2 regions of the Streptomyces sp. ADI95-16 genome follow, and region 1 is predicted to be linked to the other one. Evidence: riboswitches for the same ligand, from Rfam matches in the RefSeq annotation. Region 1 holds a riboswitch; the other holds the start of a gene.
What was found. Region 1 has a riboswitch for glycine ahead of gcvT (glycine cleavage system aminomethyltransferase GcvT). Riboswitches for the same ligand answer to the same signal wherever they lie in the genome.
Positions count from the first base shown of each region.

Region 1 (3,404 bases):
TGGGTGATGGCGGCGGCGGAGGCGCGGTCGAGGAGGGTGGCCGAGGCGCAGCCGGCCGGGGGGCGGCCCGATTCGGCGGCGCGCAGCAGGCGGGCCACCGCGCCCTGGTGGCGGGCGAAGGCGTACGGGGAGACGCCCCGGCCCCGGGCCGCCTGCCCGGACAGGGCCTCCTCGGCGCTGGTGTCGAGCAGGACCAGGTGCAGGGCCCGCCCCCGTCGCCGCGCGGCGGCGGCGAGCAGCGCGCGGACCCAGCTCTGGGTGCCGCAGTCGTGGACGACGGCGGAGGCGCCGGAGCGCAGGGTCCGCCACAGCCCCCAGTAGTGCGCGACCCGGACGAGCGGCCGGTACACGGCGTACGGCAGCGGGCCCGGCATCCGCCCCTCCCAGCGCTCGCGGGCGTCCTGGGAGTCGATGCCGCCGTCGGCCGCGGCCCGCTTGATCAGGGTGCTCTTGCCGCCGCCGGGGAGGCCGGACACCACCACGATGTCGCCCGCGGCGAACCCGAGCCGGCGCGGGGGCCGGCCGCCGCCCGTCCCCGGCCCGCGCAGATCACGTACGGGCACGGCGGAAGCGGCGGCGGGGGCCGCGAAGGGCCTCCGCTGCGCCGGCACCCCTTCCACGGTCCCGGTCGTCGCCAGTACTCCGAATCTCCGCACACTGATCGCCTCCCCCGAATCGGGCCCTCAGGGCCCCGTGCCCACCAAGTGTAAAGAGACGGTAATCCCGGGGTCCCGGTTCCGGCCGGGCCCGGCGTCGATCGGCCACATATTTCGATCAGCACACGCTTTCGGGCCCCGTACGCCCACACCCGGCACCCGCGTGCAATGATGTGCGCCATCTGGACACCAACTGCATACCGGCCGCTTGAATCCGCGCGGGAGAGTCCCGGCACGCCGCAAGGCCGTGTCCGGGCGCCGAAGGAGCAAGTACCTCCCTTGAATCTCTCAGGCCCCGTACCGCGTGGATGAGGCAGATCTGAAAAGCGAGCCGCGCCGCCGTCCCTCACGACGGCATCCGCGTGTGCTCCACCCAAGGTGCAAGTCGACGTTCCCCGGGTCCGACCGGGAACTCTCGGCGAACCTCTCAGGTTCCGATGACAGATGGGGAGGATCGTCCTCGTCATGTCATGCCCTGGGACCCGGGAGCCACACCCATGAGCACTGCCCCCCGCCTGACCGCCCTCGACGCGCTGCACCGCTCGCTCGGTGCGACCATGACCGACTTCGCGGGCTGGGACATGCCGCTGCGGTACGCCAGTGAGCGCGACGAGCACAACGCCGTGCGCACCAAGGCCGGCCTGTTCGACCTCTCCCACATGGGCGAGATCACCCTGACCGGCCCGGAGGCCGTCAAGGCCCTGGACTACGCGCTGGTCGGCAACATCTCCACCGTCGGCGTCGGCCGGGCCCGCTACACGCACATCTGCCGGGAGGACGGCGGGATCGTCGACGACCTGATCGTCTACCGCCTCGGCGAGAGCGAGTTCATGGTCGTCGCGAACGCCTCCAACGCGCAGGTCGTCCTGGACGCGCTGACCGAGCGCGCCGCCGGCTTCGACACCGTGGTCCGCGACGACCGCGACGCGTACGCGCTGCTCGCCGTGCAGGGCCCGGAGTCCCCCGGCATCCTCGCCTCGCTGACCGACGCCGACCTGGACGGCCTGAAGTACTACGCCGGCCTGCCGGGCACCGTCGCGGGCGTGCCCGCGCTGATCGCCCGTACCGGCTACACCGGCGAGGACGGCTTCGAGCTGTTCGTCTCCCCCGAGCACGCCGTGGAGCTGTGGCAGGCGCTGACCAAGGCCGGCGAGGGCGTCGGCCTGGTCCCGGCCGGTCTGTCCTGCCGCGACACCCTGCGCCTGGAGGCGGGCATGCCGCTGTACGGGCACGAGCTGACCACCTCCCTCACCCCGTTCGACGCGGGTCTGGGCCGGGTCGTGAAGTTCGAGAAGGAGGGCGACTTCGTGGGCCGCGCCGCGCTGGAGGCCGCCGCCGAGCGGGCCGCCGGCAACCCGCCGCGCAAGCTGGTCGGTCTGATCGCCGAGGGCCGCCGCGTTCCGCGCGCCGGGTTCCCGGTCGTGGCCGGCGGCGAGGTCATCGGCGAGGTCACCTCCGGTGCCCCGTCCCCGACGCTGGGCAAGCCGATCGCGATGGCGTACGTGGACGCGGCGCACGCCGCGCCCGGCACCTCCGGCGTCGGCGTCGACATTCGCGGTACGCATGAGCCGTACGAGGTTGTGGCTCTGCCGTTCTACAAGCGGCAGAAGTAGCCGCGGTCCCGTACCGGGCCCCGGCAGCAATCCCGGCAGACCCGTCTCGCCAGTCGAGACGCCCTGTTCGTTCGCACTCCCCCGCATCCAGGAGAATCAGGTCATGAGCAACCCCCAGCAGCTGCGTTACAGCAAGGAGCACGAGTGGCTGTCGACCGCCGAGGACGGCGTCGCGACGGTCGGCATCACGGAGTTCGCGGCCACCGCGCTCGGTGACGTCGTCTACGCCCAGCTTCCCGAGGTCGGCGACACGGTGACCGCGGGCGAGACCTGCGGCGAGCTGGAGTCGACCAAGTCGGTCAGCGACCTGTACTCCCCCGTCACCGGCGAGGTCGTCGAGGCCAACCAGGACGTCGTGGAGGACCCGGCGCTCGTCAACACGGCCCCCTTCGAGGGCGGCTGGCTGTTCAAGGTGCGCGTCGCGGAGGAGCCGGCCGATCTGCTCTCCGCCGACGAGTACGCCAAGCTCACCGCCGGTAACTGACCCCAGGGGATCCTGATGTCCGTACTGAACACCCCTCTCCACGAGCTCGACCCCGATGTCGCCGCCGCCGTCGACGCCGAGCTCGTGCGCCAGCAGTCCACCCTGGAAATGATCGCGTCGGAGAACTTCGCCCCGGTCGCCGTCATGGAGGCCCAGGGCTCGGTCCTGACCAACAAGTACGCCGAGGGCTACCCCGGCCGCCGCTACTACGGCGGCTGCGAGCACGTCGACGTCGTCGAGCAGATCGCGATCGACCGCGTCAAGGCGCTGTTCGGCGCCGAGGCCGCGAACGTGCAGCCCCACTCGGGCGCGCAGGCCAACGCGGCGGCGATGTTCGCGCTGCTGAAGCCGGGCGACACGATCATGGGCCTGAACCTGGCCCACGGCGGTCACCTGACCCACGGCATGAAGATCAACTTCTCCGGCAAGCTCTACAACGTGGTCCCGTACCACGTCGACGAGTCGGGCCAGGTGGACATGGCCGAGGTCGAGCGCCTCGCCAAGGAGTCCAAGCCGCAGCTGATCGTCGCCGGCTGGTCCGCCTACCCGCGCCAGCTGGACTTCGCCGCCTTCCGCCGCATCGCGGACGAGGTCGGCGCGTACCTGATGGTCGACATGGCGCACTTCGCCGGCCTGGTCGCCGCGGGTCTG
Region 1 is NZ_CP033581.1:5,655,858-5,659,261, reverse strand. Features, by position in the region: gene EES41_RS25445 (AAA family ATPase) at 1-611, opposite strand, end outside; glycine riboswitch at 866-969, shown strand; gene gcvT (glycine cleavage system aminomethyltransferase GcvT) at 1,154-2,269, shown strand; gene gcvH (glycine cleavage system protein GcvH) at 2,373-2,753, shown strand; gene glyA (serine hydroxymethyltransferase) at 2,769-3,404, shown strand, end outside.

Region 2 (3,404 bases), 3.8 Mb from region 1:
GCTGGGGGTGCAGGGGGCGCCGGGGCCGCTGGGGGCGGGGTGCCTGGGGGCGCTGGGGGCACCGGGGTGTCTGGAGGTGCCGTGGCTGCTGGGGCCGCCGGGGGTGCTGAGGGCGTCGGGGTGGGGAGACGGTGGGGGGCGGGGAGTGATGTGTGGCATGCCGTTTATGGGGCGGGGTGGGTGCAGGGGAGTGGGGTGGGGCGGGTGACCGTGCGGTTCGAGCGGCCCGGGTCCGGGCCGGGCCGGGTGCGTACGTTCCGGGTGGACGATCCGGAGCTGGCGCCTTCCGATCCGCTGCCGCTGGTGGGGGACGGGCCTGCGGCGGGAGCCGAGTGAGTCAGCCGTCCTCGCCCGCCAGGTGGCCGAAGTCGCGGTCGGAGCCGGGGGCCGGCGGCAGTGACCGGCGGAAGTCGCTCGGGAGGGCCACGTCCAGGCCGTAGTGGTGGTAGAGCTGCAGCTCCTGCTCGGGAGAGAGGTGGCGGCCGACCCCGAAGTCGGGGGCGTCCCTGATGAGGGAGCGCTCGAAGGGCACCCGCAGGGTGTCCCCGACCATCTCGCTCGGCTCCAGGGGTACGAACGCGTCCCGGCTGAACAGGCCCGTCCGGACGGCGGCCCACTCGGGGACGCCCGTGGCGTCGTCGAGGTACACCTCGTCGACGGTGCCGATCTTGGTGCCGTTCCGGTCGAACGCCTTGCGGCCGATCAGGTTGCGCGGATCGATGTCGGTCTGCACGGTCCCGTCCCTCCTTCTGGTCGCACTCGGCGCACTCGTCGCACTCGTCGCACTCGTCGCAACTCCTCCGTACCGACTACAAAAGTGCATATCGGAGAAGAGAGCCACTTGAGGGAGCCCCCAGACCCTCGCTGGTAGGCTGGGTGGCGGCTGTCGACCCTGTGCGGGAGAGTCCTCCGAGTGAGTTCGACGGAGGCGCCGAAGGAGCAAATCCTCCCCGGAATCTCTCAGGCATACGTACCGCACGTGGTGAGGCCACTCTGGAAAGCAGGGGCGGGTACCGGGAGCGCAATGCCGGTGCCGCTCCTCACCGACGGTGAAAGTCGGACCTCAAGGGCGACCCCCGACAGGACCGGCGAAGCTCTCAGGTGCAGATGACAGAGGGGGAGGCCGTCCGGGTGCCCGCGCCGTGGTGCCCCTCGCAGGTCGTACGACCAGGAGGCCTCCGTACATGACCGCCAACCGCATTCCGCTCTCTCAGCTGGAGCGAGGCATCCCCTTCGAGCAGCGCCACATCGGCCCGGATGCCGAGGCGCAGGCGAAGATGCTCGCCCAGGTGGGCTACGGCTCCCTGGACGAGCTGACCGCCGCCGCGGTACCGGATGTGATCAAGACCGCCGAGGCGCTGAACCTGCCCGACGCGCGGACCGAGGCCGAGGTGCTCGCCGAGCTCCGTCAGCTCGCGGACCGCAACCAGGTGCTGTCGTCGATGATCGGCCTCGGCTACTACGGGACCTTCACGCCGCCGGTGATCCTGCGCAACGTCATGGAGAACCCGGCCTGGTACACGGCGTACACGCCGTACCAGCCCGAGATCTCGCAGGGCCGCCTCGAAGCGCTGCTGAACTTCCAGACCGTCGTGGCCGAGCTGACGGGCCTGCCGACCTCCGGCGCCTCGCTGCTCGACGAGGGCACCGCCGCCGCCGAGGCCATGACCCTGGCCCGCCGGGTGGGCAAGGCCAAGGGCAACGTCTTCCTCATCGACGCCGACGCGCTGCCGCAGACCATCGCCGTCATCGAGACCCGCGCCGAGCCGATCGGCATCGAGGTCGTCGTCGCCGACCTGTCCGACGGCATCCCGGCCGAGATCGCCGAGCGCGGCGTCTACGGCGTCCTCGTCCAGTACCCGGGCGCCTCCGGTGCCGTACGGGACATCAAGCCGGTCATCGACCAGGCGCACGGGCTCGGCGCGATCGTCGCCGTCTCCGCCGACCTGCTCGCGCTGACCCTGCTGACCTCCCCGGGCGAGCTCGGCGCGGACATCGCCGTCGGCACCACGCAGCGCTTCGGCGTCCCGATGGGCTTCGGCGGACCGCACGCCGGCTACATGGCCGTCCAGGACAAGCACGCCCGCTCGCTGCCCGGCCGCCTCGTCGGCGTCTCCGTGGACGCGGACGGCAACAAGGCGTACCGCCTGGCGCTCCAGACCCGCGAGCAGCACATCCGCCGCGAGAAGGCCACCAGCAACATCTGTACCGCGCAGGTGCTGCTCGCCGTCATGGCCGGCATGTACGCCGTCTACCACGGCCCCGACGGCCTGCGGACGATCGCCCGCCGCACCCACCGCTACGCGACGCTGATCGCCGCCGGTCTGACGGCCGGCGGGGTCGAGATCGTCCACGGCTCGTACTTCGACACGATCACCGCCCGGGTTCCGGGCCGTGCTGCCGAGGTCGTCGCCGCCGCCCGCGAGGGCGGGGTCAACCTGTACCAGGTCGACGCCGACCTGGTCTCCCTCGCCTGTGACGAGACCACGCTGCGCGCCGACGTCGAGGCCGTCTGGGCCGCCTTCGGCGTCACCGCCGACATCGAGGCGCTCGACGAGACCACCGCGGAGTCGCTGCCCGAGGGCCTGCTGCGCTCGGACGCGTACCTGACGCACCCGGTGTTCCACCAGCACCGCTCCGAGACCGCGATGCTGCGCTACCTGCGCAAGCTCTCGGACAAGGACTACGCGCTGGACCGCGGCATGATCCCGCTGGGCTCCTGCACCATGAAGCTCAACGCGACCACCGAGATGGAGCCGGTGACCTGGCCCGAGTTCGGCCAGCTGCACCCGTTCGCCCCGGTGGAGCAGGCGGAGGGCTACCTCACGCTCATCACCGAGCTGGAGGAACGTCTCTGCGAGGTCACCGGATACGACAAGGTCTCGATCCAGCCGAACGCCGGCTCCCAGGGTGAGCTCGCCGGCCTGCTGGCCGTGCGCGCCTACCACCGCGCGAACGGCGACGAGCAGCGCACCGTCTGCCTGATCCCCTCGTCCGCGCACGGCACCAACGCCGCCAGCGCCGTGATGGCCGGCATGAAGGTCGTCGTCGTCAAGACCGCCGATGACGGCGAGGTGGACGCGGCCGACCTGCGCGCCAAGATCGAGCTGCACCGCGACGAGCTCGCCGTGCTGATGATCACCTACCCCTCGACGCACGGTGTGTTCGAGGAGCACGTCGCCGACATCTGCGCGCAGGTGCACGAGGCCGGCGGCCAGGTCTACGTGGACGGCGCCAACCTCAACGCCCTGGTGGGCCTGGCCAAGCCGGGTCACTTCGGCGGCGACGTCTCGCACCTGAACCTGCACAAGACCTTCTGCATCCCGCACGGCGGCGGCGGTCCGGGCGTCGGCCCGGTCGGTGTCCGGGCCCACCTGGCCCCGTACCTGCCGAACCACCCGCTC
Region 2 is NZ_CP033581.1:1,808,710-1,812,113, reverse strand. Features, by position in the region: gene EES41_RS42870 (DNA polymerase IV) at 1-336, shown strand, start outside; gene EES41_RS07660 (PRC-barrel domain-containing protein) at 338-733, opposite strand; glycine riboswitch at 888-986, shown strand; gene gcvP (aminomethyl-transferring glycine dehydrogenase) at 1,185-3,404, shown strand, end outside.
Region 2: it holds a riboswitch for glycine, as region 1 does, so the genes downstream of both, gcvP (aminomethyl-transferring glycine dehydrogenase) here and gcvT (glycine cleavage system aminomethyltransferase GcvT) in region 1, are expected to answer to the same signal.